DNA from 3 places in the Marinobacter sp. V032 genome. Region 3 is predicted to be linked to each of the others. Evidence: riboswitches for the same ligand, from Rfam matches in the RefSeq annotation. Region 3 holds a riboswitch; each other region holds the start of a gene.

Region 1 (6,387 bases), 260 kb from region 3:
ATGATCTGCGGGGTAAACGGCTGATTCTTATCTCGGGGTACACCTACGGCGGGCTTGCGAACTATCTGAAGGGGCTGGATGACGTGGAACTGACCTATACCACCAATCATCGGTCAGCCCTTGATATGTTGCAGCGGGACAGGGGGGACTACCTGCTCGATTATGTGGAGCCAATCAAATCAACGCCGGGGCACGACAGCTTCAAAGGATTACAGCATTCGTTTGTGCGTGAACGGATCGCCGGCTGGATTTTCTCGCGGGAAAGACCTGACGCCGTGCGATACCGTGATGAATTTGATGCCGCGTATCAGCGTTTGCGAGAAAGGGATGGCCACTCGACAGACTTCTCCAGCCCCGCTCCGGGCACTTTGCCGGGCTTCCCTGAGAGTCTGGTTCGTCAAGCACCCGCCGGCGTTGGCGAGTAACGGTAGCCGTGTTGGGAAGGGCAACTTATCAATGTTACGGATTGGTTTGTGTTCAGATTCAAAGGTAATAAGGGAAGCGCCATGACGGCTGCCCCGGTAAGACGACTGATCTGTTTTTGGCTGGCGGGCATGCTGCTTGCCGCGCCAGTGGCGGCCAGGAGCCTGCCAGAGTTGCGCGTGGGTTATATTGAATTCCCACCCTTCAACTATACCGATGAAAGTGGCGAGCCAGCAGGCCCCTGGGTGGATATGACGGAAGCGGTTGCCGAAATGGCCGGTTATGCCGTCAAATGGAAATCGCTGCCGATCGCGCGGGTGTACCGATATCTTGCGCAGGGCAACATTGATTTATGGTTGGGCGTGGCCGATCTTCCGGTGCTGAAAGACAAGGTTGTCGAGAGCGCCAGCAGCCCCATGACGATCCGGTTGATGGCGTTCCACAAAAAAGGCGTACCGGATATTACCTCAGTGTCGGAGCTTGAAGGCAAGCGACTCCTGCTGATTGCCGGCTTCACCTATCTCAATGTGCTGGACAATGTTGACCTTGATCCAGAGAAAACAGCCGCAGCCCCCAATCACCATGCTGCCCTGACGATGATGCAGCTAGGGCGCGCCGACTACCTGCTCGATTACGACGAACCCGTATACGCGGAGCAGCAAAAGTTTCCGGAACTGGCGCTTGAAGGCGCGCCTATCTATCAACTACGTGGCGCTTTTGTCGTGTCACGCCAACATCCGGATGCCCAGCGTGTCGTTGACCGGCTGGATGCGGCCTATCAGTCATTGATCGCATCGGGTCAGTTGCGGCACTTGCAGCATGACCGCCTTGCCCCGCTTGCTGAACATCCCGAAACACCCGAAGATTAGCGATCAGCAACACCCGGCTATGGGTGTTCGACGAGGATATCGCCGTACCAAGCCGTTGCCGATTCGCCGGTATTGTCTGAATCGCTCATAATTCCGATCCCCATGATCTCCGGCGGCGCCTCCCCGAATGCGGCCTTATAGTCGGCCACGATATCCCGCTCTACAGTGATCCATTGCCCCGCCTCTTCGTCACCGCTGGTGACGGCAATCATCATCGTCTGCTCTGTGAACGGATTGGTGACGATCTCGCCGACCGGCAGCTTATTGGCCCAGATATAGTTCAGCGCGTTACCGGGCAGGGCATCGCCATACAGTAGCTCTGCTGTTTTGCGTTTGGCACGCTCAAAGAAACCGGCACTGTCCGGATCAAACTGAAAGGCAACGTAGATGCGGGCAGGATAGTCATCTCCGGACTTTTTGCGCGCATCACCCGCTTTGAAAACCCCACTGACCTTCCAGCGCCAACGCAGAATCAGCCGATCACGCGGCACAATCGACACCCTGGCAATCAGCCCTGAAGCACCACCATCGGTTTCCGCCCGCACCACCTGAACCCCGTCTTCATCAACCAGTGTGTAGCGGCTGAGCTTGTCGATACTGGGAAATTCCAGCGGCGCCCATCCGTCATCCAATGATGTCATGGCGGAGAAGGGAGGGACTGACTGATCGCTCGCCTCCGCCCAGGCCGGCGCGGGCAGTGTCGTCAGCAGCAATAGCAGTAGGGTAAAGACGGGGACAAGTGACGACATAAACGCTCCAGGGCGAAATCAGAATCTGTCGTGCCATTCTGAAACTTTACTTGTTGCCCGTCTACCTGGTCTATATAGTGTTTTTATTCTTGGTCAGCCACCATATGTAGTGATTATTGAGTAATCAATCGATCCTGCGATGATGAGTGGCGGGGAAGCAACACGCTTCCCGCGGGAATCCGGTGAGACTCCGGAACTGACGCGCAGCGGTATTGGGGAACGCGCGTGACCGGTGCCGCACAGAGTTTTCGGAAAAACGTTCTCGAAACAACGTTTCCAAAACAACCTGTGCGGGCACAGACACTGAGCAATCGGGAAGTCGTCACGTTAGGCCGCAGGCACATTTGCCTGCATGCCCCTGAGTCCGAAGACCAGCCAGGAATGTATGGCCCGTGCAAACGGCGCCATTCGACTGCACCTTCGCGACTCAGGGTGAGCAGATAACGGATCCTGCCCGAGAACTTTTTCACGGCCGGCTGCCGTCCTGCGTACGCGAAGGAAAGGAATTCAAACGCGTACTCAGGAGACTCATCATGCCCAGTGCGGCTATTTCTGCCCCAGCCTCAACAAAGACGGCGCACGATTCTGCGCCCATCAGTTCACTCCGGGTGATCAAGCGCAACGGCCAGCTCGTTGATTTTGATGCCAGCAAAATTGACGTGGCCATCACCAAAGCCTTTCTCGCGATAGAAGGCGACAAGGCAGCCGGGTCCGCCCATATCCACGACGCCGTTCGCCAGGTCAGTCAGCAGGTGATCAGCGCCCTGAGCCGGCGATTGCAGGCGGGTGGCACCGTGCATATTGAAGATATTCAGGATCAGGTCGAGCTTGAACTGATGCGCGGTGAAGCACATAAAGTCGCCCGCGCCTATGTGCTCTATCGCGAAGCCCACGCTCAGGAGCGCGCCCAACTGGCGCCGGTAGAAGAGCACCCAACCCTGAGAGTTATGCTGGCGGACAAACAGAGCGCACCGCTGGATCTGGGGCTGATGAAGTATCAGGTCGAACAGGCCTGCGCTGGCCTGGACGGCGTTGATGCGGACACCATTGTCGACGATGCCCTGCGCAATCTGTATGACGGTATCCCCGAACACGACGTCCTCAACGCGCTCATCATGACCGCGCGCGGCCGCATAGAACAGGAGCCCGACTACAGCGCGGTGACCGCGCGCCTGCTGCTGGAACAGCTGCGACTGGAATCCGGCCGGGTGTTGGAACTGCCCATGCAAACGCCGTTGGTGGATGTCTACCCGCAGGCACTGACCCGTTTTATCGCACTGGGTATTGAACGTGAGCTGTTGGACCCGGCGCTGGCGGATTTTGATCTCGACCGGCTGGGCGCCGCCCTCAAGCCGGAACGCGATCTCCAGTTCAGTTTCCTCGGGCTGCAAACCCTCTACGACCGGTACTTTATCCACCTGAACGACAAGCGCCTGGAATTGCCGCAGGTATTCTTCATGCGGGTCGCGATGGGGTTGTCGCTACGCGAGGATGATCTGGATGCGCGTGCTATCGAATTCTATGAGCTGCTGTCGTCATTCGACTATATGGCATCCACACCTACGCTATTTAACAGCGGCACCCGCCATTCACAGCTCTCATCCTGTTACCTGACCACCGTCAGCGATGACCTCGACGGCATTTACGGCGCGATCAAGGACAACGCATTGCTATCGAAATGGGCGGGCGGTCTGGGTAACGACTGGACGCCGGTGCGATCGCTGGGTGCCCACATCAAAGGCACCAATGGCCGTAGCCAGGGCGTAGTGCCCTTTCTCAAGGTGGTCAACGACACTGCCGTCGCAGTAAACCAGGGAGGCAAACGTAAAGGCGCCGTTTGTGCCTATCTGGAATCCTGGCATCTGGATATCGAGGAATTTCTCGAGCTGCGCAAGAACACCGGTGACGAGCGCCGCCGCACTCACGACATGAACACCGCCAACTGGGTGCCGGATCTACTGCTGGAGCGGATGCGCGCCGACGCCAACTGGACACTGTTCTCGCCTAACGACGTGCCGGATCTGCACGATCTGTACGGTGCTGCGTTCCGCACCCGTTATGAAGAATACGAAGCCAAGGCCGAGCGGGGCGAAATCAGCCTGTTCAAGACTGTCCCGGCGAAGCAGCTGTGGCGGAAGATGTTGACCGTGCTGTTCGAAACCGGCCATCCCTGGATCACGTTCAAAGATCCCTGCAACCTGCGCTCGCCCCAGCAGCACACTGGCGTGGTGCATTCGTCCAACCTGTGTACCGAAATCACCCTGAATACCAGTGAACAGGAAATCGCCGTCTGTAACCTGGGTTCAGTGAACCTCGCAGCCCACATTCGCGACGGGGAGCTGGACGTGCAGCGGCTGGAACGCACCGTCAACACCGCCGTGCGCATGCTCGATAACGTCATCGATATTAACTTCTACGCGGTACCGCAGGCGCGCGAGGCGAACATGCATCACCGGCCCGTGGGGTTGGGGCTGATGGGCTTTCAGGACGCGCTTTACCGTCTTGGCCTGCCATATGCCAGCGCGGAAGCAGTTGAATTTGCCGACCTGTCGATGGAGCAATTGAGCTATTTCGCCCTGCGTGCTTCAGCCGAACTGGCGAAAGAGCGCGGTGCCTACGCAACCTACGAAGGCTCGCTCTGGTCACAGGGCATTCTGCCGATTGACTCGCTGAACAACCTGAAAGCCGCACGCCGGGAAGAGGACTTCAGCGTCAACAGTGAAAGCCGTTTGGATTGGGCGCCAGTGCGCGACCTGATCCGCGAACACGGTATTCGCAATTCCAACGTTATGGCGATTGCACCCACCGCGACCATTTCCAATATCGTTGGCGTGTCCCAGTCGATCGAACCGGCGTATCAGAACCTGTTTGTGAAATCGAACCTGTCCGGCGAATTCACGGTGATCAATCCCTCGCTGGTCAACGACCTGAAGGCGCTGGGCCTGTGGGACAACGTCATGGTCAACGATCTTAAATACTACGACGGCTCAGTGCAGCAGATCGACCGCGTACCGGCGGACATCAAGGCGCGGTATGCCACCGCATTTGAGCTGGATTCCCGCTGGCTGGTGGAAGCCGCCTCGCGTCGCCAGAAATGGCTGGATCAGGGCCAGAGCCTTAACCTGTACATGGCGGAACCGTCCGGTCGCAAGCTGGACGAACTGTATCAACTGGCATGGGAGCGGGGCTTGAAAACCACTTATTACCTGCGATCGCTGGGGGCCACCGGAGCGGAGAAATCGACGCCGGTTGCTGCGCCTGCCCCACAGGTTTGCTCGATAGATGAGCCTGATTGCGAGGCATGTCAGTAAGTACTGACTTCTATGACAGGGGCTGCTTTGAAGCCCCTAATCAGATCAACGAATTCAAGATCCAGGAGTAACCCCATGCTGAACTGGGATGACGAACCGCAAACAAGCGCCGAGTCCAACGCTTCTACCACGCTTGCCAGCGAAGGCCCGCGCCCCGTCAATGTTGACGACAAGCGGGTGATCAACGGCACTACCGATATCAACCAACTGGCACCGTTCAAGTACCCCTGGGCGTGGGAATACTTCATGAACGCCAACAAGAACCACTGGACGCCGCTGGACGTGAACATGTCCCAGGACATCCACGACTATCACCACCGCCTGTCCGCGCCGGAAAAACACATCTATGAAAACGTACTGGCCTACCTGACCACCTCCGACATTATCGCCATGCGCAATATCGGGTTGGCCGTGATGGAGAAAATGAGCGCCCCGGAACTGCAAATCTACCAGGCCCGGCAGGTGTACGAAGAAGCCCTGCACACCTGGACCTACCAGCACTGCATCGAAACCCTCAACCTTGACCAAAGCGAGATCTATAACCGCTACCGCGTGGTGCCGGAGATCAATCAGAAAATCCAGGTTGCCAATCGCCGCCTCAATGCGGCCATGCGTTCCGACATGAACCTGCGTCATCCTGATGACCTGCAGGAATTCGTCATGTCGTACCTGTTTTTCGCTGCGGTGTTTGAGGGCTGCTGGTTCTATAACGGCTTCAGCCCGATATTCGCCCTGCAACGTCGCGGCCTGATGCGCGGCACCGGCGAACAACTCCAGTACATCCTGCGCGACGAGGCCATGCATTTTTCCTTCGGCCTCAAAGTCGTCAACCAGATCCTCGAAGAAGAAAACATCACCCTCGACCCCAAAGCGGTGCGCGACATGTGGGACGAGTCCGAGGCTGCCGAAAGCGCCTACGCTAACTATGTGCTGCGCGACCCGATTCTGGGGTATTCAGCGGACTACCATTCCGAGCAGTTCCGTTTCGTCGCCAACCGCCGCGCTCGTACTGTCGGGCTGGACGAACCTTTTCCC
Region 2 (6,387 bases), 1.6 Mb from region 3:
GGCGCTGGCATTGGCCGACCGCAGTTGGCAAATCGAGACAACAGCAAGGCTTGCTGAAGCGAGTCAGCGAATACAACGGCTACTGGTAGACGCCGGGCTTTCCACTGTCACCGGCACCAGCCTGTTCCGGTACTGTGCGTTCCAACATGCTGAGGCTTTCGCCGACGCTCTGGCCCGAGAGGGTGTTCTGGTCCGGCGCTTTGAAGACCCCAACGCACTGCGGTTCGGATTGCCGGGCACTGAAGCAGAATGGCAACACCTGTCCAAAGCCTTGTTAATCGCCCAAAAGACACTCGCCCGGACTAACGCAGAGACTTCCCAGATATGACAACGCTGATGATTCAGGGCACAACCTCCGACGCTGGCAAAAGCACGGTGGTAGCTGCCTTGTGCCGCCTACTCGCACGTCGTGGTGTCGCTGTGGCCCCCTTCAAGCCCCAGAACATGGCGTTAAACAGTGCAGTGACAATCGATGGCGGCGAAATCGGTCGCTCGACAGCTTTGCAGGCATTGGCTTGCGGTTTGGAGCCGCACAGCGATATGAACCCGGTGTTGCTGAAACCGCAAAGTGATTGTGGCGCCCAGATCATCCTGCGTGGGCAAGTTCACGGCAATATGGATGCGATTGCGTATCACGACTTCAAGACCGAAGCTGCGAAATCGGTGATGGCGGCATGGCAGGCGCTGAGCGAACGCTACGACGTTATCATCGCTGAGGGCGCCGGCAGTCCGGCTGAAATCAATCTGCGGGCGAACGATATCGCCAATATGGGGTTTGCTGAGGCAGCGGACTGCCCGGTGTTGCTGGTCGGTGATGTCGACCGGGGCGGCGTATTTGCCCAGTTGGTGGGTACGCTCGAACTGGTGTCCGAGAGTGAGCAGGCTCGTATCAAGGGCTTTGTCATCAACCGGTTTCGCGGTGATCAGGGGTTGCTTGACCCCGGACTGCGCTGGCTGGAGGAGCGCACAGGCAAGCCGGTTGTCGGCGTGCTGCACTATCTCGGCGGCCTGATTCTGGATGCGGAAGACAGCGTTGGGCTGACCGGTAGCCACGAAGCGGAAGCGCTGCGGGTTATTGTTCCCCGGCTACCGAGAATCAGCAATCACAACGATTTTGACCCATTGCGGCTCCATCCGGATATTGACCTGCAGTTCATTGCTGAAGGGCAGGCCATTCCGCCTGCCGATGTCATTATCCTGCCAGGCAGTAAAAGCACCTGTCATGACCTTGATTGGTTGAAAAAGCACGGCTGGCCTGAGGTCATTCAGCGTCACCTGCGCTACGGCGGCAAAGTATTTGGCATCTGCGGTGGATTCCAGATGTTGGGCTTTTCCGTTGACGATCCCGATGGCTTGGAGGGGGAGCAGGGTAGTGTCGAAGGACTTGGTTTGCTTGATTTGTCGACGCGTATGGTGGCCGGCAAGCAATTGAAAACCGTAAGTGGTGAATTGAGGTTGCCAGGCGCCGGTGCCGCTGCATTTACCGGTTACGAGATGCACAATGGTGTCAGTGAAGGCGCAGCGCTATCGGCCGCCATTATTGACGTCGACGGTCGGCCAGATGGGGCTGTCAGTCCTGACGGGCAGGTCATGGGTACCTATATGCACGGCATTTTTGATCACCCCGAAGCCTGCGATGCTTTGCTGGCAAATTGGGGGCTTCGAAAAGGCGCCAGGTCCGTTGATTATCAGCACCATCGAATGGCGCAGCTGGATCGGCTTGCAGATCACATTGAGCAGCAGCTGGATATCGACTGGCTTTACGATCTGCTGGGGTTACCCGCACAGACTGAATCAAAGACTTCTTAAAGCGACACAATGACGGACGAGACGTTATGAATGATCACAGCCAGCCTTTTACCGATCAGGAACGCGAGGGGTTGTACCGGGCGATATTTGAACGTCGTGACGTCCGCTCACAGTTCCTGCCCGACCCTGTTCCGCCGGAAGTGCTGGGGCGGCTGCTGACTGCCGCCCACCACGCGCCATCCGTCGGCTTTATGCAGCCCTGGGATTTTCTGGTTATCGATAGCGTTGAGGTGCGGAAATCGGTGCTGGCGCTGTTTGATCGAGAGAACGAGAAAGCCGCCGAAAATTACAGTGGCGATCGGCAGGACCAATATCGAAACCTGAAGCTGCAGGGCATTCTCGAAAGCCCGATTAATCTTTGCATTACCTGCGACCGCAGCCGAGGGGGTCCGAATGTCTTGGGTCGTAACTCTATTGTCGAGACGGATCTTTTCAGCACCTGCCTGGCGGTTCAGAACCTCTGGCTGGCTGCGCGGGCGGAAGGTATCGGCGTCGGTTGGGTCAGTATTCTCGATCAGGAAGATCTTGCTCGGGCGCTTGGCCTGCCAGATCACGTCTATCCACTGGCGTATCTTTGCATCGGTTACGTCAGCGAGTTTCTGGACCAGCCGGAATTGCAGGCGAAAGGCTGGCGTTCCCGGTTACCGCTGGCCGAGCTGGTGCATCGAAATGGCTGGGGCAAATTTATAGACGAATCAGACGAATTATCTCCCTGGCTGAAGCCGTTGTAATCGTTAACAGAAACCCGGCTGGCGGAGCCTGGAAACGCCGGCAAAACCGGCTTGCCGGATTGCTTGTGCTATACCATATGGATTACGATTGCTCCTTGAGCGATAGGTGCCCCGAATATGGGGGATAATCGGGAAGTTTGGTGAGGCCATAGTGCCAATGCCAACGCTGCCCCCGCATCGGTAAGAGCGAGTAGCTTGGAATGACCACTGGCGCAAGCCGGGAAGGTGCAAGCGATGGAGAACGTCTAAAGCGTTCTCCCTGTTCAAGCCCGAAGACCGGCCTGTCAGTTTATCCATTCCAATAACGGTGCGGCGGGCACCGAGGAGAAAAAAATGTCTACGATCAGCACTTCTTCCACCGAGCGGGCTTCCCGTTCTCTATCCGGTGCCTCTTCTCTGGTCCAGCATGGCGCTGCGCTGGTGTTTGGCGTCGTAATTCTGTTTGCCGTGGGTTTCCTGCCGATGAGCTTTGCTCATAACGCGGCGCACGATACCCGGCACTCATTCGTGTTTCCCTGCCACTGAGCACATGACGCCCCGTCATATCTGACTGCTGTCCGGGACAATCTCAGACGGCATATTGCTCAGTTTTAAAATTTACTGGAGGGAAACGCATGTTCCGCTCATTGATTTTCAGTGCCTGCCTGATTGGTGTGGTACTGGGTTTGACCCTGACGGCTATCCAGTCGTTTGGTGTAACACCGATTTTGTTATCAGCCGAGCAGTTTGAAGTGGCAGAACAACCTGCTGTCAATCATCACGCAGGTGAATCCACTGACGCGCATCATCATGAGCATGGCGCTCAGTCCGCACATCACCACGACGAACCCGCTGCTCCCGGTCATCACGAAGTGGCTGAAGCACACGACGCGGGCGGGCATCATCATGATGCAAACGCTTGGTCTCCTGCAGACGGTGCAGAGCGCGTGTTGTTCACCGCTTTGTCGAATGTTCTGGCGGGTATCGGCTTCGCCGCTATTTTGCTGGTCTTGATGAATGTGCTGCGCGAGCGCGGTCTCCTCAAACCGACGCCACTCACCGGCCTGACCTTTGGTATTGCTGGTTTTCTTGCAATTTTCGTTGCACCTTCGATCGGTTTGCCGCCTGAAATTCCGGGTATGAATGCCGCAGCACTGGAATCCCGCCAGTATTGGTGGCTGTTTACGGTAGTGGCAGCGGCAGTGGGCCTCGGTTTCCTTTTCCTCGCGCCGCGCTGGCGCAAGTTGTTTGGTCTGCCATTTCTGGTGGTGCCTTATTTGTGGATTCCAGCGCATCCTGCCGGTCCCCGGTTTGCCAACACGGACCCGGCCGCTGTCTCTGCGTTAACCGAGCTGCATCAGCAGTTTATCTGGGCCTCCGGGCTTTCCAATCTTGCGTTCTGGTTGCTGGCTGGCATTTTGTGCGCGCTGGCGGTGAAGCGCCTCTCAGGCAAGAGCTATGGTCATGCCGACGCCCCAGCCTGAGTTTCCGTTTTCGGCGATTGTGGGTCAGCAATCGCTCAAAACTGCGCTATTGCTGAATGCGATCAATCCCAGGATTGGCGGCGTTCTGATCAGCGGCCCCCGTGGTATTGCCAAGTCGACCATGGCGCGGGGGCTGGCCGACGTGCTGCCATCGGATGCTGACGGCAAACACCCACCGTTCATTAACCTCCCGCTGGGCACCAGCGAAGATCGTCTCACCGGTGCTCTGAACCTGCAGCAAGTGTTGTCGGAGCAGAAGGTCGTCTTCGAACCCGGTCTTCTCGCAAGGGCGCATCAAGGTGTGCTGTATGTGGACGAGGTCAATCTGCTACCCGACGCGCTGGTTGATCTGTTGCTCGACACTGCAGCCCGGGGCATCAACGTGGTGGAGCGCGAAGGGATCAGCCACACCCATGACGCCCGGTTTATGCTGATCGGCACTATGAACCCCGATGAGGGCGAATTACGCCCCCAGCTGCTGGACCGCTTCGGGCTCTGTGTTGAACTCGGTGATGCGATTCCGGTATCGGAGCGGGTTGCGATCGTACGCCAACGGGAAGCGTTTGAGCATGATCCCCACGGCTATTGTCACGACTGGCAGCCGGAGCAGGCGAACCTGACTGAACGGCTTCGCCTTGCGCGCGAAGCACTGTCTTCGGTTACAGCTGAAGATTGGGTCTACGAACACATTGCCATGCGCTGCCAGTCCGCAGCGGTGGAAGGCCTGAGGGCCGATGTGACATGGCATCGTGCAGCGCAAGCTCATGCTGCCTGGCGTAATGCAGACTGCATCACGGCTGAAGATCTGGATGCGGTTGAAGGCTGGGTGCTGGCGCATCGCCGAAAAGCGGCCGGGGAACCGCCCGCCGGCGGATCGACACCACCCGGTGGCGATCGTTCGAACCAGGGCAGCAGCCGGCAGCAAAACGCCCCGCAGTTGCCTGAATCTGGCGCCGATGCGAAAACCCGCAACCAGGGCGGCCAATGGGGTGCGATGCCGCCGCAGCAGCAATCAATGGTCGCAGTGCCACCGGTTGATTTGCCGGACAACTCTGCCCGGGTAACGCAAGGCACCCGGGATTTGCTCGCCACGCGCAGTAAAAAAAAAGGTAAACAGAGTCTCGGGCGTTATGCCACGGGTGAGCTTTCGCGAAAACCGGACTGGTTCGCCACCTTTGCCGCCAGTTGCGGCCAGTGGCCGTTAAAAGAATGGCGTTTCAAACGTCAGCGGGCAGGGCAACCGGTGTTGCACTTTATTTTGCTGGATACCTCGGGCTCAACGCTCGACAGCCAGTTATTCGCCCGGGCTAAAGGGTTGGTCCAGCAACTGGCCGCCAAAGCCTATAGCGCCAGGGAACAGTTGGCGATTCTGGGGTTTGGCAATGATCGTGTCGATTCCATTCTGCCCAAGCGCCGGGCACCCAGCGATATGCTGGACCAGCTGGAGAAGTTGGGCGGCGGCGGTGGCACCCCCATTCGTGATGCCATGCAAGCCGCTGTGCGGGCGATTGTTCAGTGGCAGCGGCGCGAACCCGGATTGCAGGTACGCACCTACCTGATTACCGATGGCCGCACCCGTCAATCGCTGGACGATATCGGTCCGGTCAAGGATTGCGTGGTGATCGACATCGAGCAGTCGCCCGTCCGCCGCGGGCGGGCGCGCAGCCTCGCGGAACAGCTTGGCGCTACATACCAGATATTTCCGCCCATGGAGGCCCTGTGACAGATTCAGATACCAGCCATCTTCAGCGTATGCAGAAGAAAAAAGACATCGTGGCCGAACGGATCGCAAAGGCCTCAATCGAACGCGGCGTACTGATCCTGCTCAAAGGCAACGGCAAGGGCAAAAGCAGCTCGGCGTTCGGCACCATGGCTCGTGCTCTGGGTCACGACCAGCGCTGCGGCGTGATCCAGTTCATCAAGGGCCGCAAGGAAACCGGTGAACACCGCTTCTTTAAATCCCATCCGATGCTGGACTGGCACATCATGGGGCATGGTTTTACCTGGGAAACCCAAGACAAGAGCAAGGATATCGAAGCGGCGCAGGCGGCCTGGAAGGTGGCCAGTGAAATGCTGCAAGACGACCGTTACCACCTGCTGGTCTTTGATGAAATGAGTTATATGTTCAAATACGGCTATCTTGATCCGGAGCCAGTCGTTGAAGCCCTCAAAAACCGTCCGAAACACCAGAACGTGATCATCACCGGCCGCACCATGGCGACGCCATTGCAGGAAATCGCCGACACCATCAGCGTTGTTCAGGATGAGCGCCACGCGTTCAGGCTCGGCGTAAAAGCCCAGGCAGGGATTGAATACTGATGACCACCGCCGAATCTGTTGCCCAGTGTCCTGCCGTGTTTTTCGCGGCACCCGCGTCCGGTCAG
Region 3 (6,387 bases):
ACCCATGTCGAGCTCCACGAAACCACGCAGGACAGCGACGTGGTGTTGAGACTGGTGGAACAACAACGGGATGGCGGCCACCCGCTTGAAGCCGTGGCCATCCTTTTCCGGGTCTGGAGTCAGAGCGTACCGATCGAGCTGAAGCTGTTGGCCCGCCAGATTCCCTACCGCATCGACAGCAGCAAGGGTGCGCTGTTTACCCGCGAGGTGGAAGCCATCACCCACATGATGCGCGTATGTGCCGGTCATTTGCCCAAGTTGCCACCGGAAGCGCGACTCGAGACAGCCCGCAGCCTTCTGCGCTTCCCCCATGTCGGCTTGCGCGAAGCGGAGCTGAACAACCTGGCCCAACTGCTTTCGCGATTTGAGAATGACTGGGGCCAGCGCCTTCTGGACCTTGAGTTCGACGCCATCGGCCCGATGCCCACCAAAAAGCTCAAGGCACTCGGCAATACCCTGATTGTACTGAACGATTTCAAAGGATCCGCCAGCGACCTGATCGCCCGGTATGCGGATGCGACGGAACTGTTTGAGGGCATTCGCAGCCTTGCCATGACCCACGAAACCGCCGACGAACGAATCGATACCGTGCGCGGGTTTCAGCATTACATCAAAAGCCTTGATGTGGGCGTTCCCGAAGCACTGAATCATCTGGATGTTCTGCGAACTCAGGCCCAGCAAACGGATGCGGGCGGCGTGCAGCTTTCGACAATGCACCGGACCAAAGGGCTGGAGTGGCCGATCGTCATCATTCCCGGCTTGCAGGAGAAGTACCTGCCCCACACGGCCCGTCAAACGGACGACATCCGCAGCCTGGTCGAAAGCGAGCGCCGCCTGCTCTATGTCGCCCTGACCCGCACCCGGCAAGCTCTGCACCTGATCACCCGACCGGATTCAAACACGCCTCACCTGGACGGTGACCAGAGCCGCAGCCGTTTCATTCATGAGCTCTGCTTTCCCTTGTCGGCCGATATGGGCGGGCAACTGGACAATCGTCAAGCAGACTCGGCCGGTTCTCAGATCAGGCTCAGCACACCTCTCACTGCCATCAGCCAGCGCTATGCCCAGCGCGAAGGCGTCACCCTCACCTCGTCCTGCAGTGCCACGGACAGCCCACTAGCCGACGCTCCGATATGGCACCAGTCGCGCATTATCCACGCAGTGCTCGGGGCCGGCCTGGTTCTGAGTGAAGAAGAGCGCGCCTTCGATGTTCGTTTTGACAGTGGCGAGACCCTGACATTCAGTAAAAAGAGTGCTCACCTGTATTTTCGACCAGCTGACACACCCTGAAGCCAACGGAAAATTGATCAAATTGCACCCGGAAAGATGTTATTTCTGCAATATTTGCCTCAAAACCTGTCCAATATGAATCTCATCACTTAAATTGTTCGTAAGAGGTTGAATGCTCGATAAAGCGCTCACCCAAAAATAATAAGAAGATTAACGACGATACAAATAACCGAATGAACAGGAGGTTCCAATGACCCTGATGCGTCCTTTTGCAGCAGCCGCACTCATGGCGGCCGTAGCGACACCGGCTATGGCTGAAGAAGTCGATCAACAAAAAATCTATATCAATCCGTTCATGGGCTTTCAGCTCTTTGACGATAAACGGGATCTAAGCGAAACCGCCACCTTCGGCGCCGGACTTGAATACCGCTTTCTGCCCAGCTGGGCACTGGAAGCTGTCTGGTCACGGGGCGACGCAGACCGTAAATACGTGCCTGGCGGTAGCGATTTTGACGATTACCGCCTGGATGGCCTGTACTACTTCGGCGAAATCCAGGATACCTGGAACCCGTACCTGGCCACCGGTGCCGGCCATACCGAGTTTGAAGCACTGGGTGGCGGCATCAATGGCGAGACCCGCCTGAACGTTGGCGGCGGTGTGCGCTATAACATTAGCGACAACCTCTCCCTGCGCGGTGATATCCGTGAATTCTATAGCCTGGACGAAGAAGCCTTCGACACGCTTGCAACGGTCGGTATCAGCATCGGCTTCGGTATGGCCGGTGCCAAGTCTGAGCCTCAGGATAGCGACAATGACGGCGTCATGGATGACACCGATCAGTGCCCCAATACCGCACCAGGCGCCCAGGTTGACGCGACCGGCTGCGAAATCGAAGCCGACGCTGACAATGACGGCGTAGTCGACAGCCAGGATCAGTGCCCCAACACGCCTGCTGGCGCCGAAGTGAACAGCACAGGCTGTGAGCTCGATAGCGATAACGATGGCGTGGTCAACAGCAAAGATCAGTGCCCGGGTACCGAAGCAGGTGCAACGGTTGATGAAAAGGGTTGTACCGGTGTCACCGAAGCGGTTGAAACCTTCACGCTTGAAGTCCAGTTCCCGCTGAACAGCGCCGTTATCGGCGACCAGTATGACAGCGAACTCCAGCGTGTGGCCGACTTCATGGAAGAGCATCCGGAAACCGTTGTTGAAATTGCAGGCCATTCCGATAGCAGTGGTAAAGCAGAATATAACCAGGCGCTGTCACAGCGTCGTGCAGAAGCCGTTGCCAAGCGTCTGACCAACCGTCTGGGCGTGGAGCAATCACGGGTTTCAGCCACCGGTTATGGTGAATCAGAGCCTGTAGCGGATAACTCAACAGCCGCTGGCCGTGCCGACAACCGTCGGGTTGAAGCGCGGATTCAGATAGAGCGGTAAGTATGACGCTCTGAATCAAAAGCCGCCCGCGTCAGTTATGGCCCGGGCGGCTTTTTTTACTCAAAGGGTTCTTGTCAATATGCGCCGTCACGTCTTTCTGTTCGCTGGAATCCTGTTGCTAAGCGCAAGCGCATCAGCCCAGGTCTATAAATGCGAAGGCCCCGAGGGCGTGCGCTATTCCGACAGCCCCTGCGGAGAAAATGCTGAGCGCATTACCATTCCGGACAACCGAATTGGTGGCAGCTTTAACAGCAACCTGCCCCCACAGCCCGAACCCGCAACCGAACAAGCGCAACCCGAAGAACGGGCCGCAAGCTCCAACCCGCCGAGCCCCTGCAAGTTCATCAACTCCACTGACCTGCGGCGTTATATCATCCGTGAACAAGTCGTGAAGGGAATGACCAAGGACAACGTGCTGGACGCTTTTGGCCGGCCACCGGAAACCTATCCGACACCTCAGGAAACCTGGGTGTACTCCACGGATTACTACGGCATGCTCTACGAATTGACCTACGTGTACTTTCGGGATGGCTGCGTTGAGAAGGTGGTCTACCGCAAACCCTGACGTTCCGTTTGGTTGATTTTCAAACAGGCATCAATCAACAGGTTTCGCGGCGTCGACTCCCGTTCACAAAAAGTGCCCCATCTCACCTGAAACCCCTGCTCCTGCAGGTACAGCACGTAATCCAGCACCAACCAGAGCTCGAGTGGCCGTCTAAAAAGATGCTGCACCAGCTCGTGCTGGCGTACCTGCAGCAGTCGCTGCTCGCCGTAAGCCTGCCATTTTGGATAATCAACATGCGCAGGCAAGTTGAGCGCTTTAGTCTGGGCGGCCCAGCGACAGAAGCCGGAAAAATCCCCCTGATTCAAATGCGTTGGAGACGTTGGTACCGGCAGGTAGTCATCACTCGAGCGCAGCGCTCGTTGCAACCCGTCAAACCCCAGCCGCCAGGCTCGCAGACGTTCTCTCTGCACTGTTTCCCTGGCCGGCGCTGTCACCGTTTCCTGAACCGCCAGACGACTCTCCCGGGTGCTCAAGGCCAGCCGGTCAGACTGTGAGGACACGAAATGTGACAGCGGGCTATGGCGAGTATCCCGGGTCAGGTGATAACAACAAGGGGAGAAGCTGATACGCGGCAGCCGCTGCTGCACGCTCCGCGTCAACAGGCGCTTGTGAAGGTCGCCACAGGCATGCAGCGCTACCGCGTGAGTGTCGGCCGGCATCTGAAGCGAAGGCGCGAGCACGTCCTGCCCGTGTATCGTCACCGCATCACCATAGCGCCGGGCAAGGGCGTTGCCTTGCTGAACCAGCGACGATGCCCACTCCATTCCGCACACACCTGACGGTGCAGTCGAAGCCAGGGTGCGCGCCAGGTGCCCTTTGCCACAGCACCAGTCCAGAACCCTGTGAGACAGCGGCTGTATCGCCCCGGCAAACCGACCCGCCTGCAAACGTTTGCGACCGGGCATATCCACTGCTCGGGTTTCCGGAAGGCTCAGATCAGCACCCGACAGGTCGGGTAGTCGAATCAGGGACGACCTTTGCGCCAGTGCCGGCACATCCTCACTCAGCAGATCCGCCAGTTGGTCTGGATGTTGCTCATAGAAATCACAGGTCGCGCTGTCGAAAGCACCAAGGCGTCGGGCCGTGGCAGAATACGCCAGGCACCACTCAGGTTCCGGCGTTGCAAATGGCACGTATTGCCAGAGCACGCGATGATCCCGAAGCCAGGTATTCAAGGCCAGCCAGTGCTGATCGGATGGCACATCTGCACCGCAGCCTGCAATCAGTTCAGGCATCCTTGCGATCCGCGTGACCCAGCGACCTCTCGGGCGAGACAAGATCACGCACAACCTGCTTCAGCTCTGTGATCTCGGGAAACCGGCCCGCCTCTTTGCGGGACCAGACCCGCTGCCCGTCAGCGTAGACTTCAAAAACGCCACCGGTGCCCGGCTTCAAGGTCAATTCGGTGATTTCGTCTTCAAATGTGCTCAGCAGCTCCTGCGCCATCCAGGCAGAACGGAGCATCCAGCGGCACTGCGTGCAATAGTGAATTTCAATCCGGCTCGACATGAAACAGCTCCGTTATGAGAGATAGGTGACCTCTGACTGGGTCTATTTTCGCGCACTCTATCGCGCCTTGGCCAGACACCCCCGACGCCTACCGCCTTCCTTGCCATCATTGGGCAACCTGTATATTCTCGCCCTGTCGGTTTCCTTCGGGAACCAGGGAGCCTTTGAAAAAGGCTCCTAATAGGGAATTCGCCGCGAGACTGCCTGTTGAGCTATCCGTTCAACGATCCGCGAACCGAAACTGCCCCCGCAACTGTAGGCGATGAGCAAGGCCCCTTCGTAGCCACTGGGAAACACATCCCGGGAAGGCCGGGCCTGCGATGATGCGCCAGTCAGGAGACCTGCCGACACGAGTTTCATAACGCCGGGCGGGGTGTCCCGGGGGAAGGAAGGTTAAGGCCTGTTTCATATTCCGGCGTGCACTCTTCGGCGCCTCTGGTAATCGGCGCTTCCGGACCACTGGACCCCCTTGTCCAATTCTCGTAGATCCGGAGACACGCTCATGCATCCCGTTCGCCAACTGCTGGCCGCGTTATTGATTCTGCCTGCACCCCATGCTGCTTTCGCCGCGACCCATTATCCGCTTTCGTTGACCAATTGTGGGGTTGAACTCCGTTTTGAGTCAGCACCCGAACGCAGTGTCACCGTCGGGCAATCCGCCACCGAAATGCTCTACATGCTGGGACTCGCTGATACCGTTGAAGGCACATCAGTCTGGTTTAACCCGGTGCTGCCACAATTCAGTAAGATCAATGCCGGCATCAAGCGGATAGCGGACAACGACCCCAGCTTCGAAGCGATAGTAAACAAAAAGCCCGATCTGGTGGCCGTTCAGTATGAGTGGCATGTGGGCCCGACCGGCAGCGTAGGCTCGCGTCGGCAGTTTCACGATCTCGGCATCAATACCTACATCATGCCCGCCGATTGCGACACCAAAAATAACGCCACCGGCGGCGATGGCACCCGGCTCGCTGCGTTCTCCACCGCGTCTGTCTACAAGGGTATTAACCAGCTGGCCACCATTTTCGACGTGCAGTCAGCAGGCGCAGCGCTGGTAAACGATCTCAAAGCGCGCGAAGCCCAAGCTGTAATGCGCGCCGAAAACCTGGATCTGCCTGACGACCTGTCCGCTGTCTTCTGGTTCTCCTCTCCCGATCTCGAGACCGATCCTTATGTCGCCGGCCGTCTGGGTGCACCAGGCTACATGATGGAGAAGCTGGGCATCCGCAACGTTATCGAATCCGATGAGGAGTGGCCCACTGTCGGCTGGGAGACCATCGCCAAGGCTGATCCGGATCTGATTGTCATTGCCTACATGGATCGCCGTCGCTACGCCGCAGATGACGTGCAGAAGAAACGGGATTTTCTGCGTAAGGATCCGGTTGCCAGTCAGATGACAGCAGTGAAAGCCGGCCGTATTGTGGAAATGGATGCCCACGCCATGAGTGCCACAATGCGCACCATCTTCGGTCTTGAGTCACTGGCCGATGCCTTGTCGGACATGACGTTTACCCCATGAGCCCACTACTGGCAGCCGGAGCCTTCACCCGCCCTATCCTGCGCTGGTTCTGGCTGACGCCGCTTATTCTGGTGATTGCCCTGATTGCCGGCACCGCCATTGGTGAAACGTCGATCCCGATTGACA

Evidence for each region. Region 3 has a riboswitch for cobalamin ahead of ACUN9X_RS04105 (ABC transporter substrate-binding protein). Riboswitches for the same ligand answer to the same signal wherever they lie in the genome.
Region 1: another riboswitch for cobalamin. It lies ahead of ACUN9X_RS02940 (ribonucleoside-diphosphate reductase subunit alpha); the one in region 3 lies ahead of ACUN9X_RS04105 (ABC transporter substrate-binding protein).
Region 2: another riboswitch for cobalamin. It lies ahead of ACUN9X_RS11175 (CbtB domain-containing protein); the one in region 3 lies ahead of ACUN9X_RS04105 (ABC transporter substrate-binding protein).

The regions. Positions count from the first base shown of each region.
Region 1 is NZ_JBQXYE010000001.1:632,294-638,680, forward strand. It holds gene ACUN9X_RS02925 (substrate-binding periplasmic protein) at 1-425, shown strand, start outside; gene ACUN9X_RS02930 (substrate-binding periplasmic protein) at 507-1,292, shown strand; gene ACUN9X_RS02935 (DUF3047 domain-containing protein) at 1,310-2,041, opposite strand; cobalamin riboswitch at 2,172-2,435, shown strand; gene ACUN9X_RS02940 (ribonucleoside-diphosphate reductase subunit alpha) at 2,575-5,352, shown strand; gene ACUN9X_RS02945 (ribonucleotide-diphosphate reductase subunit beta) at 5,428-6,387, shown strand, end outside.
Region 2 is NZ_JBQXYE010000001.1:2,457,992-2,464,378, forward strand. It holds gene cobD (threonine-phosphate decarboxylase CobD) at 1-328, shown strand, start outside; gene ACUN9X_RS11165 (cobyric acid synthase) at 325-1,809, shown strand; gene bluB (5,6-dimethylbenzimidazole synthase) at 1,836-2,540, shown strand; cobalamin riboswitch at 2,628-2,839, shown strand; gene ACUN9X_RS11175 (CbtB domain-containing protein) at 2,874-3,065, shown strand; gene ACUN9X_RS11180 (CbtA family protein) at 3,155-4,003, shown strand; partial or broken gene ACUN9X_RS11185 (ATP-binding protein) at 3,984-5,009, shown strand; gene cobO (cob(I)yrinic acid a,c-diamide adenosyltransferase) at 5,723-6,322, shown strand; gene ACUN9X_RS11195 (cobyrinate a,c-diamide synthase) at 6,322-6,387, shown strand, end outside.
Region 3 is NZ_JBQXYE010000001.1:893,941-900,327, reverse strand. It holds gene ACUN9X_RS04130 (ATP-dependent helicase) at 1-1,290, shown strand, start outside; gene ACUN9X_RS04125 (OmpA family protein) at 1,481-2,668, shown strand; gene ACUN9X_RS04120 (DUF4124 domain-containing protein) at 2,748-3,233, shown strand; gene ACUN9X_RS04115 (methyltransferase) at 3,218-4,468, opposite strand; gene ACUN9X_RS04110 (SelT/SelW/SelH family protein) at 4,461-4,742, opposite strand; cobalamin riboswitch at 4,863-5,105, shown strand; gene ACUN9X_RS04105 (ABC transporter substrate-binding protein) at 5,245-6,261, shown strand; gene ACUN9X_RS04100 (FecCD family ABC transporter permease) at 6,258-6,387, shown strand, end outside.